Regions from separate parts of the Pseudochelatococcus sp. B33 genome, predicted to be linked through region 1. Evidence: predicted binding sites of a transcription regulator. Region 1 holds the regulator's gene; the other holds the start of a gene.
What was found. Region 1 encodes LexA, which represses DNA repair genes until DNA is damaged. Its sites were predicted from a motif close to TGTTCNNNNTGTGTTCNG; they were not measured.
Positions count from the first base shown of each region.

Region 1 (12,054 bases):
CGAAGCCCGCGCCGATGGAAAACGCCGTCAGCTTGGTATTGCGGGTGTTGATGCCCAGCGACCGGCAGGCGATCTCGTCCTCGCGCAGCGCCTCCCACGCGCGGCCGATCGGGAGCCGGCGCAGCCGCATGGTCACGGCGTTGGTGATGAGCGCCAGCACCAGGATGAGGTAGTACAGGAACACGATCCTGTGCATGGCGCTGAACGGCAGCCCGAAGATGGCTGCGAACCCGCCCTCTCCGCGCTCGAACGGGATGCCGAAGAACGTCGCGCGCGGGATCGACGAGATGCCCGCGCCGCCGTTGGTCAGCTCGACCCAGTTGATCAGCACGAGGCGGATGATCTCGCCGAAGGCGAGCGTGACGATGGCGAGGTAGTCGCCGCGCAGCCGCAGCACGGGAAAGCCGAGCAGAATGCCCCAGAACGCCGCGAGCACCCCGGCGAGCGGCAGGCAGATCCAGAACGACAGCCCGTAGGTGGTCGACAGCAGCGCGTATGTATAGGCGCCGACCGCGTAGAACGCCACGTAGCCGAGGTCGAGGAGCCCCGCGAGGCCGACGACGATGTTCAGCCCCCAGCCGAGCATCACATAGGTGAGGATCAGGATGCCGAGGTCGATCCAGTAGCGCGCGCTGTTCAGCCCGCCGGCGAGCAGGCTCGTGATCAGTGGATAGGTGAGGGCGATGCCGAGGAACAGCGGCACGCCCACGCTGATGACGAGTTGCGCCAGCCGGCCCTGCGCCGCGCTGCCGGCCGTGGCGGCGCGTGCCGCCTTCCGGGCCTGCCGGTGGTCGGCATAGAGATAGGTCAGGAAGCGCGCCGCGAACACCAGCGCGCACAGGGTCGCCACCAGCCCGATCCGCGGCGTGAGCACGAGCTGCAGCCCCGCGCCCTGATCGGTGCGGAACAGCAGGATCGGGATCGACAGCCCCAGCATCACCAGCGCCGCGAGCCCCGCCTCGCGCAGCGCGCGCGCCAGCAGGGCCGATTGCACGGGGTGATTCGCGCGGACCTGTTGTCCGGGAACGGTTGAAATGCTCGCCATGCCGGCCTCCCGCCTCAGACCTTCTCGACTTCGGGCCGGCCGAGAATGCCCGACGGCATGAAGACGAGAACGATGGCAAGGATCGAAAAGGCCGCGACGTCCTTGTACTCGATGGAGAAATAGGCCGACCACAGCGTCTCGACGAGGCCGATGATCAGCCCGCCGAGCACCGCCCCCGGCAGCGAGCCGATGCCGCCGAGCACCGCCGCCGTGAACGCCTTCACGCCGGGGACGAACCCGTCCGCGAAGCCGACCACGCCGTAGTAGAGGAAGTACATGGTGCCCGCCACGGCCGCGAGCGCCGCGCCGAGCACGAAGGTGAGCGAGATGGTGCGGTCGACGTCGATGCCGAGCAGCGCGGCCATCTTGCGGTCCTGCTCGCAGGCGCGTTGCGCCCGTCCCAACGAGGTCTTGCGCACCATGAACCAGAACGCCGTCAGCAGCACCGCCGTCACCGATACGATGATGATCTGCTTGTACGACAGCGCCACCGCATAGCCGTTGCGCTCGAACAGCACGATGACGTCGGAGATGATGGGCGGCACGGCCTTGTTGCGCGCGCCCTGCGTCACCTGGATGAAATTGGACAGGAAGATCGACACGCCGATGGCGGAGATCATCGGCGCGAGCCGGAATGAGCCGCGCAGGGGCCGGTAGGCGAGCCGCTCCAGCGTCCAGCCCCACAGCGAGGTCATCAGCATGGCGAGCACCAGCACGATCATCAGCGCCAGCGCGACCGATCCGACGCCGAGCCAGGTCGTCAGCAGCAGGAAGAAGATCAGCGCGATGAAGGCCGAGACCATGAAGACGTCGCCATGGGCGAAGTTCACCATGCCGATGATGCCGAACACCATGGTGTAGCCGATGGCGATCAGGCCGTAGATGGAGCCGAGTGTCAGTCCGTTGATGAGCTGTTGCGTGAAAACTTCCATTGGCGAAGCGCCTTCTGTGTTCCTTTCGCATCAGGACCGGGACACGTGCCGATTCGGCACGTGAAGAACGCAATTTCCCGTGGCGGCACCCACGCGGTGCCGTCCCCCGATAAGCGCCGCTCCGGCGGCATCATGCGCGAGAATCAATGTAATCTAGTAGGATAGGTCCGCCCTGTGGCCTGGCTGACGGTGCCTCCGATCACGCGTTGTGCCGGCACGTTTCCCTCGATGTGCCGTCTTCCATAGCAGTCGAAAACAGTGAACTTGTCCAGTGCCGACGAAGGCCCTCCGGCACGAAATCCAGCGATAAGTGCCTAAAGGCGGGGCAGAAGCATACGAAAATGGCTGCGGCGCCATACGCCGCAGCCACAATGGGATGCCGGAATCCGCGTCCCGGGCCGGCCTTGCCCGATCGCCGCAGGGATCCGGCCCGGTCTCGGCGCCGAACCCGTTGCGATCGGGTATTACGAGCGCTGCCCCAGGGGGACGTAGTCGCGCTGGGGCGCGCCGGTGTAGAGCTGGCGCGGACGGCCGATCTTCTGGGACGGATCCTCGATCATTTCCTTCCACTGGGCGATCCAGCCGACGGTGCGCGCGAGCGCGAACAGCACGGTGAACATCGTGGTCGGGAAACCGAGCGCCTTGAGGGTTATCCCGGAGTAGAAGTCGATGTTGGGATAGAGCTTCTTCTCGATGAAGTACTCGTCGCTGAGCGCGATCCGCTCGAGTTCGAGCGCCACGTCGAGCAGCGGATCGTCCTTGATGCCGAGTTCGCTCAACACCTCGTGCGTGGTGCGCTGCATGATCTTGGCGCGCGGGTCGTAGTTCTTGTAAACCCGGTGCCCGAAGCCCATGAGGCGGAACGGGTCGTCCTTGTCCTTTGCCTTGGCGATGTACTGCGGAATGCGATCGACCGAGCCGATCTCCTCCAGCATGCGCAGGGCCGCCTCGTTCGCGCCGCCGTGGGCGGGGCCCCAGAGGCAGGCGACGCCCGCCGCGATGCAGGCGAACGGATTGGCGCCCGAGGAGCCCGCAAGTCGCACCGTGGACGTGGACGCGTTCTGCTCGTGATCGGCATGCAGGATGAAGATGCGGTCGAGCGCGCGCGCCAGCACCGGATTCGGCACGTATTCCTCGCACGGCACCGAGAACGCCATGTGCAGGAAGTTCGCGGTGTAGTCGAGGGAGTTCTTGGGATACACGAACGGCTGGCCGATCGAGTACTTGAACGCCATGGCCGCGAGCGTCGGGATCTTGGCGATCATGCGGATGGAGGCGATCATCCGCTGCTGCGGATCGGAGATGTCCGTCGAGTCGTGGTAGAAGGCCGACAGCGCCCCCACGGAGGCCACCAGCACCGCCATCGGGTGGGCATCGCGGCGGAAGCCGTTGAAGAAGCGGTTCATCTGCTCGTGGACCATCGTGTGCCGGGTCACGCGATAGTCGAAGTCCTGCTTCTGCGCCGCCGTGGGCAGGTCGCCGTAGAGCAGCAGGTAGCAGGTTTCGAGGAAGTCGCCGTGCTCGGCGAGTTGCTCGATCGGGTAGCCACGGTAAAGCAGCACGCCCTCGTCACCGTCGATGTAGGTGATCTGCGATTCGCAGCTTGCGGTGGACGTGAAGCCGGGGTCGTAGGTGAACATCCCCGAATGTTTGTAGAGAGGTGCGATGTCGATGACGCTCGGGCCGATCGTGCCATCTTTAACCGGCAGTTCGATCGCCTTGTCGCCGATCGTCAACGTGCTCGTCTTCACGCTCATGGATGAATCCCTTTGCTGAGTGATCTGGCGAAAGCCGCACAGCCGGGAATGGAATGACCATAAAAAATCCGCGACAATCTGTGGTTTTCGATCCGATCCGAGGTAAGACGGCTGCTTGCCTAGCGCATTCGGAGCCGACGTTCAAGCATCGCTGATCGACTTGCGTCGCGCCGCGAGCGGCCAGCCGCCCCGCAAAAACCCGTCCAGGCCACGCCGCGGCATGCGCAAGCCGATGAAAATCGGGTGGTTATGGCATACTCTTGATGCACATTTTCGCAGGCAGGAATAACCCTTTAACACTCAAGGCTTATCGATGGAGTCTGCCGCAGGAGGGCCACGCCCGCATAGGCCGGGGCGGCCGCACCGACGCCATGGAGAGGGGTCGGCGCCGCGAGTTTCAGTATTACAGTTTTGTAACCGTTGACCATGTTAATGCCATGGTTTCGTGCCCGCCGGGTGCGAAGCGTCACGCCTCGGTGAGCCGGTCGGCAATTCTGGCCAGGCTTTCGTCGCGGCCGAGCACGGCGAGCACGTCGAACAGGCCCGGAGACGTAGCCCGCCCGGTGAGCGCCGCGCGCAGGGGCTGGGCGACCTGTCCCAGCTTGACCCCGGCCTCCGCCGCCGCCTCGCGCACCGCCGCCTCGGTGGCCTCGGGCGACCATTGCGCCACCGCGCCGAGCTTGTCGGCCACGGTGCGCAGACGCTCGCGTCCGCCGTTGCCCAGCAGCGAGAGCGCCTTGTCGTCGAGAGCGAGCGGGCGTTCGGCGAAGATGAAATAGGCGCCCTCGATCAGCTCCAGCAGCGTCTTCGCGCGCTCCTTCAGGCCCGGCATCGCGGCCGTGAGCTTGGCGCGCGTGCGCGCATCGAGCGCCGCCGGAAGTCCGCGCGTCGGGCCGACCTCGGGCAGGATCCGCTCCACAGCCGCGACGAGGTCCGCGTCCGCAGCCGCCCGCATGTAATGGCCGTTGAGATTCTCCAGCTTGACGAAGTCGAACCGTGCCGGCGAGCGGCCGACGGCCTCCAGGCTGAACGCCGCGATCATTTCCTCGGTCGAGAAGATCTCCTGGTCGCCGTGGGCCCAGCCGAGCCGCACGAGGTAGTTGCGCAGCGCCTCCGGCAGATATCCCATGGCGCGGTAGGCATCGACGCCGAGCGCGCCGTGGCGCTTCGACAGCTTCGCCCCGTCCGGCCCGTGGATGAGCGGGATGTGCGCCATGACGGGCACGTCCCACCCCAGCGCCTCGTAGATGTGCTTCTGGCGCGCAGCGTTCGTCAGGTGGTCGTCGCCGCGGATGATATGGGTGACGCCCATGTCGTGATCGTCCACGACCACCGCCAGCATGTAGGTCGGCGTGCCGTCGGAGCGCAGCAGCACCAGATCGTCGAGGTTCTCGTTGCGCCATGTCACGCGGCCCTGCACCACGTCGTCGATCACCGTCTCGCCGGTCTGTGGCGCCTTCAGCCGCACGACCGGGCGCACGCCTTCGGGCGCCTCGGACGGGTCGCGGTCGCGCCAGCGCCCGTCGTAGCGCATCGGGCGGCCCTCGGCGCGGGCCTGCTCGCGCATGGCCTCCAGCTCCTCGGGCGTGGCATAGCAGTGATAGGCACGGCCCTGGGCCAGCAGGCCGTGCGCCACCTCGGAATGGCGATCGGCGCGGGAGAACTGGCGGATGGCCTCGCCGTCCCAGTCGAGACCCAGCCAGCGCAGGCCGTCGAAAATGGCCTCGACGGCTGCCTCCGTCGAGCGTTCGCGGTCGGTGTCCTCGATGCGCAGCAGCATTTTTCCATTGTGCCGCCTGGCGTAGAGCCAGTTGAAGAGCGCGGTGCGTGCGCCTCCGATGTGGAGGAATCCGGTTGGCGACGGGGCAAAACGCGTGACGACGGGAGATGTCATTGCAGCGACTGATCCACAAACGTTGACGGCGGGCGACGGACGTACCACGGATTTGTCGCGCCGTCGTGACGGATGTGACAAATCGGGCTTGGCGCAATCGCCCCGGAAGACGATAATGGGCGGTGTAACACGGCTCGGGCGCCGCGCAACGCGGCATCGGCGCTCTGTATCATGACTTGGGCGTATGGGGTAGGCATCATGCGAAAGATCGCCGGCCGCGCACCGCACTGGACGCGGGACCCGGCGTGAACCGCGCGGGCAGGAGAGGGTGGGGGGCCATGCCCCTCGCGGCGCCAGCGTGGCTGCGCTTCGCAGCCGCCGAGGCCGGCGATCTCGGCAGCCGCTGGCGCGTGCGGCTGACGGGCTGGCTCGCGCTGGAAGCCGAGCGCCGGCGGCTCTTCCTTTGGCTGCCGGTGGCCTATGGCACGGGCGTGGCGTTCTATTTCGCCGCCGACCGCGAGCCCGCGCCGTGGTCCGGCCCCGTGGCGGCGGCCGTCATGATAGCCGTCGCCGTCATGCTGCGCGGGCACTGGCGGGCGCGGACGGCGGCCATGGCCGCCGGCGTCCTGTTCCTCGGCTTCTCCATGGCGGCGATGCGCACGCAATGGGTGGCGCAGCCGGTGCTCAACCGCACGGTCATTGCGCCGGTCACGGGCTTCGTGCGCTCCGTCGAGGAGCGGCCGCAGGGGCCGCGCGCCATCATCGACGTGGAGGACATCGGCGGCCTCGCGGCGGGGGAGCGGCCGGCCCGCGTGCGCATCGGCCTGCGCCGCGGCACGGCCATCGCGCCCGGAACGCGCATCGTGGCCACGGCGCGGCTGGTGCCGCCGCCGCAGCCGGCGCGCCCCGGCGGCTACGACTTCGCCCGCGACGCGTTCTTCGGCGGCATCGGCGCAGTGGGGTCCGTCAACGGCCGGGTCGAGGCGATCGCCGGCCGGCATCCGCCGACACCGCCGGGCGCCCGGCTCGCGGCGTGGATAGACAATCATCGCAATGCATTGACACGTCGCATCATCGAGGCCGGCGGCGGCCCCTTGCAGGGTAGCGGCCACGGCAAGGACGGAGAGGAGCGGGCGCGGGGGCAGGAGGCGGCCTTCGTGGCGGCGCTCGTCACCGGCAAGCGCGGCATGCTGACCGACGAAACCAACGAATCCCTGCGCGCGGCGGGCATCTACCACGTGGTGTCGATCGGCGGCTTCCACATGACGCTGGTTGCGGGGACGATCTTCTTTCTCGCGCGCGCCCTGCTGGCGCTGTCTCCCGGCATGGCGTTGCGCCGGCCGGTGCGCAAGGCGGCGGCGGTGGCGGGCATCGCCGGGGCCGGCGTCTATTGCGTGTTCTCGGGTGCGGGCATCGACACGTTGCGGGCGCTCGTCGTGACGCTGATCGTCATGGGCGCGATCCTGGCGGACCGGCCGGCGCTCTCCATGCGCAATCTCGCGCTCGCCGCCTTCGTCTGCCTCACGTTCCAGCCCGAAACCCTGCTCGGGCCGAGCTTCCAGATGTCGTTCGCGGGCGTCGCCGCGCTGATCGCGCTGTTCGAGCGGTGGAGCGACGGCGCGCGGGCGCACGGCATGATGCCGCTCAGGGAAGGCGGCGGCCTGCATCTGCCGGACGCCGGGCTGCGCGGCGGGCGGCTCTACCGGCTCGTCGTCGTCAGCACGGCCACGACCGTGGTCGCGATGCTGGCCACCGGCCCGTTCAGCACCTATCATTTCCAGACCTTCAATCCGTGGGGGCTCGTCGGCAACGCCTTCGGCCTGCCGCTGGTGGAACTGCTCGTCATGCCGCTCGCCTTCATGGGCGTCATGGCCTATCCGCTCGGGCTCGACGGCCCGTTCTGGCATCTGGCCGGCCTCGCGGCCGCGCCGGTGCTTGCCGGCTCGACGATCATCGAGGGGTTCGCCGGCGCCGTGGTCGTGGTGCCCTCGTTCGGGCCGGGTGTGCTGGTCCTGCTGGTGGCAGCCCTCCTGTGGACCTGCCTCTGGACGACGCCGCTCAGATGGTTCGCCATCCTCCCGGCGGGCCTCGGCGTGGCGCTCGCCGCCATGCCCGACCGGCCGGACATGCTCATCGACCGCGAAGGCAGGGGCGCGATGGTACGGGCGGCGGACGGCCGCTATCTCGTTCTCGGCCGCCCGTCCGCCTTCACCGTCGAGCAATGGCTGCGGTCGGACGGCGATCCGCGCCGGGCGGGTGATCCATCACTGCGTGCCGGCGTTGCCTGTGACCGCATCGGCTGCGTCACCGTGCTGCCGGAGGGGCGCAGCGTCGCCTTCGCCCTCGACGAGCGGGCCGCCTACGAGGACTGTACCCGCGCCGCCGTTGTCGTGACGCGCTGGCGCGCGCCGGAAAACTGCGCCGCCCGCCACGTCATCGACAGAACCGACCTCGACCGGCACGGCGCTCTGGCGCTGATTTTCGAGGGCGACGATCTCGTCATCAGGGGCCGGCCGGACGGCGAGAACGGCAATGTCCGGGCAGGTGATGCCGGATCGTCCGACAACCGGCCCTGGCGACGTCCGGCCCATCGGTGACGTCCCCGAAGGGCCTTGCCAGCGGCCTCAGTAACGGCGGACGAGGCTGATGAGCTTGCCCTGGATGCGCACCCTGTCGGGCCCCAGAACACGCGTCTCGTAGGCCGGATTGGCGGCTTCGAGCGCGATCGAGGAACCGCGCTTGCGCAGGCGTTTCAGGGTGGCTTCCTCGTCATCGATGAGCGCGACGACGATGTCCCCGGTGTCGGCGTTGTCCTGCCGACGCAGGATGACTGTGTCGCCATCGAGAATCCCGGCCTCGATCATCGAATCGCCCCGCACTTCCAGGGCGAAATGCTCGCCGGGGGACAGCAGCTCGGGCGGCAGGGTCAGCGAATGGCTCGAATTCTGGATCGCCGTGATGGGCGTGCCGGCCGCGATACGCCCCATCACCGGAATGGTAAGCCCGCCGGAGGAGACGGGGTCGATTTCCTGCACGGGCCTGTCGACGTTGGCCCGTCCGCCGGCGGGAGCGCGGCCGAGGCCGCCCTCGACGATGCTCGGACTGAAGCGGCCGCGCGGCACCGGCGCGGTCGGCACTTCCGGCAGCCGAATCACCTCGATGGCGCGCGCCCGGTTCGGCAGCCGGCGGATGAAACCGCGCTCCTCGAGCGCGATGATCAGCCGGTGGATCCCCGACTTGGAGCGCAGGTTCAGCGCGTCCTTCATCTCATCGAACGAAGGAGGAACTCCGGACTCGCGCATCCGTTCATGAATAAACCGAAGCAGATCGTGTTGCTTGCGCGTCAGCATGGATTACGCGTCCTCCCGGGATTTCCGCCAGTTCGTAACGTCAAATGACGAGGCACGAAACGAAACGCGAACACCATACACGTTCTTAATGTGTTCCGCAAGCGTCACTGTTCACGATAAGCCTTAAAACTTTGTTGTTTGGAGCGGGGCGGCGCGCCGATTTCCGCCTGGCGGTGCGACTTTCATCGGCCGGCGCACAGGGAAAGCCGATTCTACAGCGTCGATTCTGTGGCGGGGCTGGCCGCGTTCCCGCGGACGACGGCCCGCCGCGGATCAGATGTCGAGATCTCAGATGTCCAGATCCGTGGCGAAGGCCGCGTGTTCCTGGATGAAGGAGAAGCGGGCTTCCGGCTTGTTGCCCATCAGCCGCTCGACCGCCTCGCCGATTTCGGGCCGCGCGTCGTGATCCACCACCACCCGGAGCAGGGTGCGCTTGCGCGGATCCATGGTGGTTTCCTTGAGCTGCGCCGGCAGCATCTCGCCGAGGCCCTTGAAGCGGCCAATATCCACCTTCTTGCCCTTGAAGGTCGTGCGCATCAGCTCCTGCCGGTGCGTCTCGTCGCGGGCGTAGACGGTCTTGCCGCCTTGGCTCAGGCGGAACAGCGGCGGCACGGCCAGATACAGGTGCCGCCCGTCGATGAGGCGCGGCGTCTGCTGCCAGAAGAACGTGATGAGGAGCGAGGCGATATGGGCGCCGTCCACGTCGGCGTCGGTCATGATGATGATCTTGTCGTAGCGCAGGTCCGCCTCGCGATAGGCGGAGCCCGCGCCGCAGCCCAGCGCCAGCATCAGATCCGCGATCTGCTGGTTCTGCAAAAGCTTGTCGCGTCCGGCGGAAGCGACGTTGAGGATCTTGCCGCGCAACGGCAGAATGGCCTGCGTGGCGCGGTCGCGCGCCTGCTTGGCCGATCCGCCGGCCGAATCGCCCTCGACCAGAAAGAGCTCCGACCCCTCCGCGCCCGCCCGCGTGCAGTCGGCGAGCTTGCCGGGCAGGCGCAGGCGGCGCGTCGCCGTCTTGCGGGCGACTTCCTTTTCGGCGCGCCGGCGCAGCCGTTCCTCGGCGCGCTCCACCGTCCAGTCGAGGAGCCGGGAGGCCTGCTGGGGCGCGGCGGCGAGCCAGTGGTCGAAGGCGTCTCGCACCGCGTTCTCGACGATGCGCGCGGCCTCCGTCGTCGCGAGCCGGTCCTTGGTCTGGCCCTGGAATTCCGGCTCGCGGATGAAAACCGAGAGCATTGCCGCGCACGAGGTCATGATGTCGTCGGCGGTGATCTGCGCCGCGCGCTTCGACTGGTTGACGCGCTCGGCGTGGTCGCGCAGGCCGCGCAGCAGGGCGGCGCGCAGGCCCTGTTCGTGCGTGCCGCCCTCGGGCGTCGGGATGGTGTTGCAATAGGAGGCGACGTGGCCGTCGTCCTGCGTGTACCAGGCGATCGCCCATTCCAGCGAGCCGTGGGCTCCCGTCGGGGCGCCTGTCGTGCCTGCCTTGCCGTTGGTGGCGGACTTGTCGATGCGGCCGGAGAAGATGGTGTCGACGACGAGCTCGCGCCCCTCGATCTCCTGCGCCAGATAGTCCCGCAAGCCGCCGGGGAAGCGGAAGGTCGCCTCGGCCGGCACCTTGCCGCCGGCGGGCAGCAGTTCCGGCGCGCAGCGCCAGCGGATCTCGACGCCGCCGAACAGGAACGCCTTCGAGCGCGCCATGCGGAAGAGGCGCGCCGGATCGAACCGCGTGCCGGGGCCGAAGATTTCGGCGTCCGGCTTGAAACGCACGCGCGTGCCGCGCCGGTTGCTGACGCGCCCCAGCGTCGCGAGGGGCCCGAGCGGCAACCCGCGCGAAAACTCCTGCCGGTAGAGGATCTGCCCGCGCGCGACCTCGACCTCGAGCTTTTCCGAGAGCGCGTTCACCACCGACACGCCGACCCCGTGCAGGCCGCCCGATGTCTCGTAGACCTTGGAATCGAACTTGCCGCCGGCGTGCAGCGTGGTGAGAATCACCTCGAGCGCCGACTTGTCGGGGAACTTCGGATGCGGATCGACGGGAATGCCGCGCCCGTTGTCGGTGACGGCGAGGAACCCGTCGGCCGACAGCTCCACCTCGATGAAGCCGGCGTATCCCGCCACGGCCTCGTCCATGGCGTTGTCGATGACCTCGGCGAAGAGGTGATGCAGCGCCTTCTCGTCCGTGCCGCCGATATACATGCCGGGACGCCGGCGCACGGGCTCGAGCCCCTCCAGCACCTCGATGGACGAGGCGTCATAGCCTGCCTCGGGCTGGCCGGGGTTCCCGGCAGCCTGCGCCTGTTCCCGCTTGACGGCGGCCACGTTCCTGGCCGCGGCAGCCGCACGGCCGGAGGCGGCTCTGGCGGCCGAACCGGCGCCTGAAGAGCTGACGCCCGTCCTGGTGGCCGGCTCGGCGCCGCCCCCGCCTGCCGGGGTGCCGAAAAGGTCGTTGCCATCCGTCATCATGCCCGCCCGTATTCCAATCCGCCGATGAAGATTCCAGCCATGCCAGGGACAACCCGACATGGGACGATCCGAATGGAACGCCCCGGACAGGACATGCACGGCGACACCGCATGCGTCCGAGGCGAACGGACAGGAAACATGCAGTTGTACCGCGAACTGTCAAGGGGCCGGGGAACCATGACCTGTGACGACGACCCAGTATGGAAAACGCATCAAGAATGCCACGGCGGCATCGCCGGCCACAATCTTGGAGGATGAAAATCCGCAATTAACCCGTGCATAAGCCGCGTTTCCGGCGGCGCTGGCGTCGATGCGGCATCGTGCTATCGTGGCGCGCTTCCGCTCCACCCGCGGCATCCGCGTCATCCTTTCTCCAGCGCAGGGAACATTGCGTGTCCGACGACTATCAAGCCCACCCGCGGCCCGGTGGCCGTCCGCCCGTGCGCGAGCCGGCGTTCAACGTGCCCGGCGTGGTCCTCGCCGTCATCGCCGTGCTGGCGGCGATCCATGCCCTGCGCACGCTGCTTCCGGACGGGGAAGGCGCCCACCTGATGCTGTCGCTCGCCTTCATTCCGGCACGGCTGACCGTGTTTTTCGACCCCTCGCGGGCGCAGGAACTGTTCGAATCCGCTTTCGCCGGCGGCGGCATGCAGATGGCGCTGACGCGTTTCGTCCT
Region 1 is NZ_JBSEFH010000011.1:61,470-73,523, forward strand. Features, by position in the region: gene livM (high-affinity branched-chain amino acid ABC transporter permease LivM) at 1-1,045, opposite strand, end outside; gene ACUSIJ_RS13640 (ABC transporter permease subunit) at 1,060-1,977, opposite strand; gene gltA (citrate synthase) at 2,442-3,734, opposite strand; gene gltX (glutamate--tRNA ligase) at 4,201-5,628, opposite strand; gene ACUSIJ_RS13655 (ComEC/Rec2 family competence protein) at 5,907-8,165, shown strand; gene lexA (transcriptional repressor LexA) at 8,193-8,918, opposite strand; gene parE (DNA topoisomerase IV subunit B) at 9,207-11,378, opposite strand; gene ACUSIJ_RS13670 (rhomboid family intramembrane serine protease) at 11,771-12,054, shown strand, end outside.

Region 2 (12,054 bases), on a different contig from region 1:
CGGTCCACGCGTTCGTGGCCGTCGACCGGGGATTGCGGGCGCTGGGGCTGAGCGCGCCGGTCATCTACGGGCAGGACCTCGACGCCGGGCTGCTGCTGGTCGAGGACCTCGGCGGCGAGGGCGTGGTGGATGCGGCGGGCCCGATCCCGGACCGCTACGGGGAGGCTGCGCGGGTACTCGTCAAGCTGCACACTTCGCCCGTGCCGGACAGGCTGCCGGTGGTGGAGGGGGTGGAGCACGTCGTGCCGCCCTATGACGTCGACGCACTGATGATCGAGGTCGGGCTGCTGCTCGAATGGTATCTGCCCCATCGCGCCGGCCGGTTCGTGCCCAATTCGGGCCGGGCAGCGTTCAGCCGCATCTGGAGCGGCCTGCTGCGCGAGGTCAGCGGCGATCCCGACGAGAGCCTGACGCTCCCCCCGCCGGGATCGCGGATATCGGAGCATCAAACATCGGCATCCCGGACACCAATATCCCGGACTTGGGTGCTGCGCGATTTCCACTCGCCGAATCTGATCTGGCGGTCGGATCGCAAGGGGCTCGCCCGCATCGGGCTGATCGACTTCCAGGACGCGGTGATGGGCCATCCCGCCTACGACCTCGCCTCGCTGCTCCAGGACGCGCGTGTGACCGTGCCGCCGGAGCTGGAGCTGCGGCTGCTCGCGCTCTACGCGCGGGAGAGGCGCGCCCGCGATCCGGATTTCGACGTCGAGGCATTCACGCGTGCCTATGCCATCCTGGGCGCACAGCGGGCGACCAAGCTGCTCGGCCTCTTCGTGCGCCTCGACCGGCGCGACGGCAAGCCGGCCTATCTCGCCCATCTGCCGCGCATCGGCGCCTATCTGCTGCGCAACCTGAGACACCCGGCGCTCGCCGAGCTGAGCGGCTGGTTCGGGACCCATATTCCGCAACTGGCGGACGGCGTCGAGGGGTGAATACCCCGGCAGGCACGCGATTCCCGCCACGGTCCCCGGTTTTTCACCGATACTTATTGCTTTGTCATCAGCAGCCCGTAAAAAGGGCTGACGGCGGATTTCGGGAGCGGTAATGGGCCTTTCCCGTCATGTTCCTCATCGGTTGAATCGTCTATCATCGGAATGCGTCTTGCGCACCAGATCAGCAATCCTGTCATGACCGAACGCCCCGAGTTCATTCCCTCTTCCGCGATGGTGCTCGCCGCCGGGCTCGGCAAGCGCATGCGGCCCGTCACCGCAACCCTGCCCAAGCCGCTGGTGCGCATCGCCGGACGCTCGCTGCTCGACCGGGCGCTCGACCGGCTGGCGACGGCAGGCGTCAGGCGGGCCGTGGTCAACGTGCACTATCTGCCCGATCTCGTGGAGCAGCATCTGAGGCACTTCACCGGGCTCGATATCATCATCTCCGACGAGCGCAAGCAGCTCCTGGAGACCGGCGGCGGCACCAAGAAGGCGCTGGAACTGCTGGGGCCCGATCCGTTCTTCATCGTCAATACCGACGCCATGTGGCTGGAAGGCCCGGCATCGAACGTGGAGCGCCTGGCGAGGCGCTGGAACCCGGACGAAATGGACATCCTGCTGCTGCTGGCCAGCGCCACGAGCAGCATCGGCCACGACGGCGACGGCGATTTCAACATGACGCCGGACGGTCGCCTGAGCCGCCGCCCCGAGCGCGAGATCGCGCCCTTCATCTATGCCGGGGTGGGGCTGTTCAAGCCGGCGCTGTTCGAGGACACGCCCGACGGCCCGTTCTCGCTCAACCTGCTGTTCGACCGCGCCATCGCCGCGGACCGTCTCTACGGCCTGCGGCTCGACGGCGAGTGGCTGCATGTCGGCACTCCGGCCGCCATCGTGCAGGCGGAGGAGTACGTCGCGGCGAGCGCCAGGTGATCGCGGGGCAAGAGGTGACGACGGCGCGCCCGCAGGAGGCGAGGCGCGGGCCGCGTCACCCGCGCGTCTTCAATATCGCCACCGGCGTCCCCTTCCTGCCGACGCTCACTGATGCGCTGCTCGCGGGCCGCATCCTGCCGGGGTTTCCCGATGCGGCCGATCCGCTGTCGCTGTCGCGGGCGACGGTCTACCTGCCGACCCGACGCGCCGCCCGCGCCTTCGCCACGCTGCTGGCGGAGCGCTTCGCGCCGGCGCCGGTGCTGCTGCCGCGCCTCGTGCCGCTCGGCGACGTCGACGACGCCGAGCTGGCGCTGTCGGCCGATGGCGAGGCCCATGCGGAATCCGGCATCGCGTCCGATCTCGCCGCCGGCGTCGCGCCCGCGCTCGGGGACACCGAGCGCAGGCTCATCCTGACGCGGCTGGTGCTGGCGTGGGCGCGGGCGGTGGACCGGGCGCTGCTGCACCTCGACGAACGCGAGCCGCTGCTGGTGCCGGCCTCGCCCGCCGACGCGCTGGCGCTCGCCGGCGATCTCGCGCGGCTCATGGACTCGCTCACCACCGAGGACGTGCCGTGGAACGCGCTCAAATCGCTGGTGGAGGAGCGCCACTCCCGCTACTTCGCCATCACGCTGGAGTTCCTGAAGATCGCGGCGGAGCAATGGCCGGGCATTCTGGCCGGGCGCAACGTCAGCGATCCGGTGGCGCGCCACCATCTGCTGACGCTGGCGCAGGCGCAACGCTATCTGGACGAGTCCCCTCCGGAGCCGACGATCGTCGCGGGCTCCACCGGCTCGATCCCGGCGACCGCCAGGCTGATCGCCGCCATCGCCCGCCTGCCGCAAGGGGCGGTCGTGCTGCCGGGGCTCGACGATCTTCTCGACGACGGCACATGGGCGCTGATCGGCGGCGAGGGGGCCGATGATCGAGCTGCCGCAGGCCAACCGGTGGCGAGCCATCCGCAGGCGATCCTGCATCGGCTGCTCGCGACCATCGGCCTCGCCCGCGCCGATGTCGCGCCGCTCGGGGATGTCCCGCCGCGCATCGCGGCGCGCCGGCGTTTCATCAGCGAGGCGCTGCGGCCGGCGGAGACCACCGACCGGTGGCATCGGGAGCGCGCCCGCGTCATGACCGGCGCGGGCGGGGATTCCGGCCCGCTCACGGGCATCGCGCTGATCGAGGCGCCGGACGAGCGGACCGAGGCGCTGGCGGCGGCCATCGCACTGCGCGAGGCGCTGGAGACGGAAGGCCGCACGGCGGCCCTCGTGACGCCCGACCGGGCACTCGCCGAGCGCGTCGGGGCGGAGCTGCTGCGCTGGGGCATCGTGGCGGAAGATTCCGCCGGGGTGCCGCTGTCACGGACCTCTGCCGGGACGCTGGCGCGCCTCGTGGCACAGGTGGCGGTGACGAACGTCGCGCCGGAACCGCTGCTGGCGTTGCTGGCGCATCCGCTGGCGACGTTCGGCCTGCCGCGCGGCGAGGTCGAGCGCATCGCCGCCACGCTGGAGATCGGTCTGCTGCGCGGGCCGGCGCTGCCCGCCGGCATCGGGGGCATGCGGGCCGCGCTGCCCGTGCGCCGCGACGAGGCGGCGGACCGCCACGCCGCGCGCCCGCGCAAGGCGCTGGGCGGCGCGGACTGGCAAGCCGCGGCGGCGTTCCTGGACCGGCTTGCCGATGCCTTCGCCGGCTTCCTGCCGCAGGACCACGCGGATGAGGCCGATATCGATCTCGTCGCCCTGGCCGTCAGCCATGCCGCAGCGGTGGCAAAGGTCGCGGCCCCGGAAACCGGCGCGGCGCTGCCGGCCGGCGAGGGCGGGCCGGAACTTGCCGGGCTGTTCGACGATCTCGCCCTCACCGATGCGGGCGGCGTCAGCGGCCGCTTCGCCGACTATCCGGCTTTCTTCGACGGCCTCGCCGGCGAGCGCGTGGCGCGCCGGGAAACCGGCAAGGCCGCCCATCCGCGCATCAGGATCTGGGGCCTCCTGGAGGCGCGCCTGCTCAACGTCGACCGCATCGTGCTCGGCGGGCTGGACGAAGGCGTCTGGCCGCCGAAATCGCGCACCGACGCCTTTCTCAACCGGCCGATGCGGGCGATGCTCGGCCTCTCCTCGCCGGAGCGGCGCATCGGCCAGACCGCGCACGATTTCACGGAAGCGCTCGGCACCGGTGACGTGGTGATCACGCGCGCGCTCAAGCGCGACGGCGCGCCCACCGTGCCCTCCCGCTTCCTGCAACGCATGAAGGCGCTTGCGGGCGGGGACGCATGGCGCGACGTGACCGCAGCCGGGGAGCGTTACCTCGCGCTGACCGAAGCCGTGGATGCACCGCCGCCCGCGCCCGCCATCAGGCGCCCGGCGCCGAAGCCGCCGCGCGCCCTGCTGCCGAAGGGGCTCAGCGTCACCGCCATCGAGACGCTGGTGCGCGATCCCTATGCCGTCTACGCGCGCCACGTGCTCGGGCTCGATCCGCTCGACGCGATCGCGACCCCGCCCGGCGCCGCCGACCGTGGCACGCTGGTGCACGCGGCGCTCGGCAATTTCGCCATCCGCTGGCCGGACGCGCTGCCGGACGACCCGCTCGGCGAAGCGTTGCGGCTGGGGCGCGAGGCGTTCGCGCCGCTTGCGGTCTATCCCGATGTCACGGCGCTGTGGTGGCCGCGTTTCGAGCAGGTCGCGCGCGCCTTCGTCGGCTGGGAGATCGCCCGGCGGCCGGGCATCGGCAGGCTCACGGCGGAGATCCACGGCCGCCTCGACATTCCCGTGCCCGGCGGCGTGTTCGTGCTCTCGGCCCGCGCCGACCGCATCGAGGAATGGCCGGGAAGGACCGTCATCGTCGATTTCAAGACCGGCGCCGCGCCGAGTACGTCACAGATCTTCGCCGGGTTCTCGCCGCAGATGACCCTCGAGGCGGCCATGCTGAAGCGCGGCGCCTTCCCCGGCATCGCCGCCCCGGACGACATCGCGCTGCTCTACATGCTGGCGAGGGGCGGCCGCGAGCCGCTCACCGAAAAGCCGATCGACCAGCCAAAGAAAGAAACGCGGACGGTGGCGCAGGTGATCGAGGAGCATTTTGCGGGGTTGCAGGCGCTGCTCGGCCGCTATTACGGCGGCGATGCCGGCTTCATCTCGCGCCCCTTCCCGGAATACGCCAAGCACGAGGGGCCCTATGACCATCTGGCACGCGTGCGCGAGTGGTCCGTGCTCGCCGGGGCGGGGGAGGACGCATGAGCCGCTTCGTCGTTCCCCCAAAAACCGTCATCGACCAGCGCCGCGCCGCCGATCCCGCGGCCTCGGCCTGGGTGTCGGCCAACGCCGGCTCCGGCAAGACCAAGGTGCTGGCCGACCGGGTGCTGCGCCTGCTGCTCGACGAGGTGGAGCCGACGCGCATCCTGTGCCTCACCTTCACCAAGGCGGCGGCGGCGAACATGTCGAACCGCGTGTTCGACGAGCTCGGCGCCTGGGTGGTGCTCGACGATGCGGGGCTCGCCGAGAGGCTCACGGCGCTCGACGGCAGGGCGCCGGCGCGGGCCAGGATCGCGGTGGCGCGGCGGCTTTTCGCGCGCGCCGTCGAAACGCCGGGCGGGCTGAAGATCGAAACCATCCACGCCTTCTGCGAGCGTCTGCTGCATCTCTTCCCCTTCGAGGCCAACGTGCCCGCGCGCTTCGAGGTGCTGGACGAGGCGCAGTCGCAGGATCTGCTCGAACAGGCGACGCGCGAGGTGCTGACCGACGCCGCCACCGGCCGCTCCGCGATCGCCGATGCGCTGGATCAGGTGGCACGGGAAGCGGGCGACGAAACCGTCGGCCGTGCGCTGCGGACGGCGCTGCGCCACAAGCCGTTTCTGCGCGCGCATGCCGATCCGGCGGCGCTCGACCGGGTCTTCGCCGCCTTCGCCCGCGCCTGCGGCATCGCGGCGGACGACACGCCCGAGACCCTGCGCCGCGCCGTCATCGCCGGCGGCATCGCCTCCGACGAATGGCCGGCCGTCGCCGAGGCGCTGGAGGCCGGCGCGAAGACGGACAGGGACAAGGCCGGCCTGCTGCGGCGGGCATTTGCGGCCCGCGACGCGCTCGAACGCTTCGCGCTCTACCGCGACGTCTTCTTCACCCAGAAAGGCGAACCGCAAAAAAGGCTGGCGACGAAGGCCATCGACCCGGCGCTGACCGAACGCCTCATCGCTGAACGCGACCGCATCGAGGCGCTGCTCGACCGCATCAGGGCGGCGGAAGCGGTGGCGCGCACCCGGGCGCTGTTCTCGCTGGCGCAGGCGGTGTTCAACCGTCTCGAAAAGCTGAAAAGCGCCCGCGCGGCGCTCGATTTCGACGACCTCATCGCCCGCACCGTGGCGCTGCTCGGCAAGGCGGATGCGGCGTGGATCCTCTACAAGCTCGATGCCGGCATCGACCACGTGCTCGTCGACGAGGCGCAGGACACCTCGCCCGAGCAATGGGCCATCCTGCGCAAGCTGGTGGAGGAATTCACGGCGGGCGAGGGCGCGGGCGCGCGCCGGCGCACGCTGTTCGCGGTGGGCGATCCCAAGCAGTCCATCTACGGCTTCCAGGGCGCGGCGCCGCACGAGTTCGAGGCGAACGGCCATTATTTCCGCGCCCGCGCGCAGGCCGCCGGCATGGCCTTCGAGGACGTGCAGCTCACCGTCTCGTTCCGCTCCGCGCCCGAGGTGCTGTCCGCCGTGGACGCGGTTTTCGCACTGCCGCACCACGCCAAGGGGCTGACGCTGGGCGACACGGCCGCCACCCCGGTGCACGAGAGTGCGCGCCCCTCCTTCCCCGGCGTCGTGGAGATCTGGCCGACGATCTGGAAGGACAAGCCGCCCGAACCCGATGCCTGGAGCCTGCCGCTCGACGAGCCCGACGCCTCGGAGCCCGCCGTGCGGCTCGCCCGCAAGGTGGCGCTCACCGTCCGCCGCTGGATGGAGACCGGCGACGAGACCGGCCGGCGCATTCCGCCGGGCGACGTGCTGGTGCTGGTGCGCAAGCGCCGCACCTTCTTCGAGGCCGTGATCCGCTCCCTCAAGGACGCCGGCGTGCCCGTCGCGGGCGCGGACAGGCTCACCGTCGCCCAGCACATCGCCGTGCGCGATCTCGTCGCCGCCGGCCGCGTGGCCTTGCAGCCGCGCGACGACCTGACGCTGGCCGCAAGCCTCAAGTCCCCGCTCGTCGGCTGGGACGACGACGACCTCATCCGCATCGCCGCACCGCGCGCCGGCGACGTGCCGCTGATCGACGCGGTCGCGAAAGCCGCCGATGCGGGCGCGGGCGATCCCGCCGCAGCCCGCGCGCTCGCGACCGTGTCGTCGTGGCGGACGCTGGCGCGGGCACGCGGGCCGTTCGGGTTCTACGCCACCCTGCTCGGGCCGCAGGCGGGCCGGCGCAGGCTCGTGGCGCGGCTCGGGGCGGAGGCGGGCGACGCCATCGACGCCTTCGTGTCGCAGGCGCTCGCCTACGAGCAGCGCTTCGCGCCCTCGCTCGCCGGCTTCCTCAACGCTTTCGAGGGCACCACCGGCGACATGAAACGCGACATGGACGACACCCGCGACGAGGTCCGCGTCATGACCGTGCACGGCGCCAAGGGGCTGGAGGCGCCGGTGGTCATCCTGGCCGACGGCGGCGAGAAGCCCGACGGCAGCCACGATCCCGACCTGATCGAGGTTCCCCTTACGATCGGCGCGCGGGCGCTCGCAGTGCCGATCTGGTCGCCGGGGCAGCGTTTCGACCCCGCTCCGGTGGCAGAGGCGCGCGCCACGCTGCGCGAGAAGGCGGCGGAGGAGAACGCGCGCCTCCTCTACGTCGCGCTCACCCGCGCCCGCGACCGGCTGATCGTGGCCTCCGCCATCAAACGCGAGCCGAAAGCGGACGGCACGGATGCCGGCGCATCGTCTGCCCGGCCGCCGGACGAAAGCTGGTCCGGCATGGTCATCAACGGCATCGAACAGGCCGTCTCCGACGACGGCGGGCTGCGCGGCCGCCTGACGCGCGTCACGGACGAGACAGGCGGGGAGATCCTGCGCTGGTCGTCGCCGGAGAAGGCCGCTGCAGGGGGCGAGCCCGGCGGCGCATCGCCGCGCCCCGACATCTCCGTGCCCGCCTGGCTGACGGCACCTGTGCTCCCGGAGACGCAGCCCGCGCCGCCGCTTCGCCCTTCGAGCGCGATCGACGCGGCGGACCGGCCGCATCGCCCGGCCGAAGCCTCTGCGGCGGAAAGCGCGCGCCTGCGCGGCCAGCTCGTGCACGCGCTCATCGAACGGCTGCCCGCTCTTGGCCCCGACCGTCGCCGGCAGGCGGCGATCGCCTATATCGACACACGCGCCCCCCGGCTGGCGCCGGACGAGCGCCAGCATATCGTCGACGCCGCCCTCGGCATCGTCGACGCGCCGGCGCTTGCCGGGCTCTTCGGGCCGTCGAGCCGGGCGGAGGTCGCCATTGCCGGCCATATCGCGCTTGCGGACGGACGGACGCTGCCGGTCTCCGGCCGGATAGACCGGCTGGCCATCATCGACGACGAAGTCCACATCGCGGATTTCAAGACCGGCGCTCCCGGCGCGGTGCCGGCCGATGCGCCCGATCACGCCCATCTCGCCCAGCTCGCGCTCTATCGCGCGCTGCTGCGCAAGTTGCTGCCGGGCAGGGACGTGCGGGCTTTCCTCGTCTATACGCGGGGGCCGGTCGTGGTGGAGGCCGAGGGCGCGCAGCTGGACCGGGCGCTGGCGGAGATCGCCCCAGGAATCTAGACGCCTCAGTTCGTCATCCGTGCCGGGATGCGGTACTGCCCCGGCGCGCCGTTCTCGAACGCCTGCGCGACCATCGGGTGGCGGACGGGCTCGCCGGAGGTGTCGGCCACGAGGTTCTGCTCCGAGACATAGGCGATGTACTCGGTTTCCGTGTTCTCGGCGAACAGGTGATAGAACGGCTGATTGCGGTCCGGCCGCCTGTCCTCAGGGATCGCCTGATACCATTCCTCGGTATTGTTGAAGCACGGATCGACGTCGAAGATCACGCCCCGAAACGGATAGATACGGTGCCTGACCACCTGTCCCAGGTCGAATTTCGCCGTCCGCATGCCGGAAAATCGCAGCTTGTCCATCAGTAAATCAAACTGCGGGGACAGGTAGTTGTCAAGCCCGACCCCCGGCGGATGCCTCCGCCCGCCGATCACATCTCCGATGAGATCCAAACCCCCTGCCGATCGGGGCTTCTCCATGGGCTTTCCACCACTGTCCCCTGGCTGGTTCCCCGGCTGTCCTCCTGACTGTGGAAAATTGTTAAGCATTCTGCACAAGGCCACTAGACTCTGAACATTATAAGAACATAATATGATCTTGTTGGAACGAATGGAGGGTATAACGATGTTCAAGGCTGTAATAGAGGATATGGTCGAGCTGACGTCGCTGCTGCTGTTCGTCGCTCTGGTCGGCGTCGTTGCCATGGCCGGCGGCTCCGCGTAGACAAAGCCGGGGATGGGGGAGGCGGGCGCGAGTCCGCATCCCGTTTCGTGTTAGGATTTCGGGTGGATGCAGCGGCGTTTCGATTCGCATGGATCTGGATCTGCAACCGGGGGCGGCCATGGACGGATTGATTGAGAAGGTCGGGTTCGTTCATCTCCACGTGCACTCGTCCTATTCGCTGCTCGAAGGCGCGCTGACCATCGGCGCGCTCGCCAGGCTCGCCCGCGCGGACGGCATGCCCGCGCTGGCGCTCACCGACACCAACAACCTTTTCGGCGCCCTGGAATTTTCGGAGGCACTGCATCAGGCCGGCATCCAGCCGATCGCCGGCTTGCAGATGGCGGTGCGTTTCGAGGCGTCGGAGCCGAATGCGCGCCAAGTCCAGCGCCAGTTCCCGCATGTGGTGCTGCTGGCTGCCGACGCGGCCGGCTACGGCAACCTGATGGCGCTCTCGAGTGCCGCCTTTCTCGGCAACGAGCCGGGGCTGGGGGCGCATGGGGCGCATGTCGACATCGGGCTGCTGGCCGACCACGCCGAGGGCGTCATCGCGCTCACGGGCGGTCCCGGCGGGCCGCTCGACAGCGCACTGGCCGCCGGCCGGCCGGAGCTGGCGGCGGCGCGTTTCGCCCGGCTGATGGACAGCTTCGGCGACCGCCTCTACGTGGAACTGCAAAGGCACAACACGCCCGAGGAGACGCTCACCGAGCCGGAGCTCCTGCGCCTCGCCTATCGGCACGGCGTGCCGCTGGCGGCGGCCAACGAGCCGTTCTTCGCCGCCGCGGACGATTATGAGGCCCATGACGCGCTTCTGGCGATCGCCGAGGGACGGCTGGTGTCCGACGATCAGCGCCGCAAGCTCGCGTCCTCCCATACGTTCCGGTCGCGGGCCGAAATGGCGGCGCTGTTCGCGGATCTGCCCGAGGCGCTCCGCTCCACGGTGGAAATCGCCGTGCGGTGCGGTTTCCGGGTGCCCACCCGCAAGCCCATTCTGCCTCATTTCACCGGCAAGGGCGCCACCGATAAGGGTGCCACCGGCAACAGCGCCGTCCCGGATTCCGCCGGCGCCGATCACGAGGACGACGAGGCGCGGGAGCTGCGCGCCCAGGCGATGGAGGGGCTGGAACAGCGTCTTGCAGCGCACGGTCCGGCGGAGGGTCTAGCGGAGGAGGACTACCGCACGCGGCTCGACTACGAGCTTGGCGTCATCGAGCGGATGAAGTTTCCCGGCTACTTCCTGATCGTTGCCGACTTCATCAAGTGGGCCAAGGCGCGGCGCATTCCGGTGGGGCCGGGGCGCGGTTCGGGCGCGGGGTCGCTCGTCGCCTATTCGCTGACCATCACCGATCTCGATCCGCTGCGTTTCGGCCTGCTGTTCGAGCGCTTCCTCAATCCCGACCGCGTCTCGATGCCGGACTTCGACATCGACTTCTGCCAGGAACGGCGCGAGGAGGTCATCGGCTATGTCCAGCAGCGCTACGGCGAGGACAAGGTGGCGCAGATCATCACCTTCGGCACCTTGCAGGCGCGCGGTGTGATGCGCGACGTCGGCCGGGTGCTGGAAATGCCCTACGGGCAGGTGGACAAGCTCACCAAGCTCGTGCCGCAGAACCCGGCCAATCCGGTGACACTGGCGCGCGCCATCGAGGACGAGCCCAAGCTGCAGGCGGCCGCCGAGGAAGACCCCGTCGTCGCGCGCATGCTGGCGATCGCGCGCAAGCTCGAAGGTCTGCACCGTCATGCCTCTACCCACGCGGCGGGCGTGGTGATCGGCGACCGGTCGCTTGAGAAGCTCGTGCCGCTCTACCGCGATCCGCGCTCCAACATGCGGGTGACGCAGTTCAACATGAAATGGGTCGAGAAGGCCGGGCTGGTCAAGTTCGACTTCCTCGGCCTCAAGACGCTCACCGTGCTCAAGATCGCGGTCGACCACATCCACAAGCGCGACCCCGGCTTCGATCTCGACCGCATTCCCCTCGACGACCCGCTCACCTTCGAGCAGATGGGACGCGGCGAGACGGTGGGCGTGTTCCAGGTGGAAAGTGCCGGCATGCGCAAGGCACTCGTCGACATGCGCCCCGACCGCCTGGAGGACCTGATCGCCCTCGTGGCGCTCTACCGGCCGGGCCCGATGGCCAACATCCCGGTCTACTGCGACCGCAAGAACGGACGCGGCGAGCCCGAGAACACGTGGTATCTGCACGAGGCGCTGGCGCCGATCCTGCGGGAGACCTTCGGCATCATCATCTATCAGGAGCAGGTGATGCAGGTGGCGCAGACGCTCTCGGGCTATTCGCTCGGCGAGGCCGACCTGCTGCGCCGGGCCATGGGCAAGAAGATCAAGGCGGAGATGGACGCCCAGCGCGTCCGTTTCGTCGAGGGAGCCACGGGACACGGCCTCTCGCGCCAGCTGGCCGACGACATCTTCGACCTGCTGGCCAAGTTCGCCGACTACGGCTTCAACAAGAGCCACGCAGCCGCCTATGCGCTCATCGCCTACCAGACGGGCTATCTGAAGGCGAATTTCCCGGTGGAGTTCCTGGCCGCCTCCATGACGCTCGACATGGACAACACCGACAAGCTGGCCGAGTTCCGGCGCGAGGCGCAGCGGCTCGGCATCCGGGTCGATCCCCCCTCGGTGCAGCGCTCGGGCGTGCGCTTCGACGTGGTGTACGAGGCGGACGGCAAGGGCGTGATCCGCTATGCGCTTGCGGCCGTCAAGGGTGTGGGCGA
Region 2 is NZ_JBSEFH010000001.1:27,584-39,637, forward strand. Features, by position in the region: gene tsaE (tRNA (adenosine(37)-N6)-threonylcarbamoyltransferase complex ATPase subunit type 1 TsaE) at 1-935, shown strand, start outside; gene ACUSIJ_RS00115 (nucleotidyltransferase family protein) at 1,131-1,865, shown strand; gene addB (double-strand break repair protein AddB) at 1,865-5,089, shown strand; gene addA (double-strand break repair helicase AddA) at 5,086-8,610, shown strand; gene hspQ (heat shock protein HspQ) at 8,616-8,963, opposite strand; gene dnaE (DNA polymerase III subunit alpha) at 9,443-12,054, shown strand, end outside.
Region 2: the regulator LexA is predicted to act here: its motif matches at 9,171-9,188, upstream of dnaE (DNA polymerase III subunit alpha).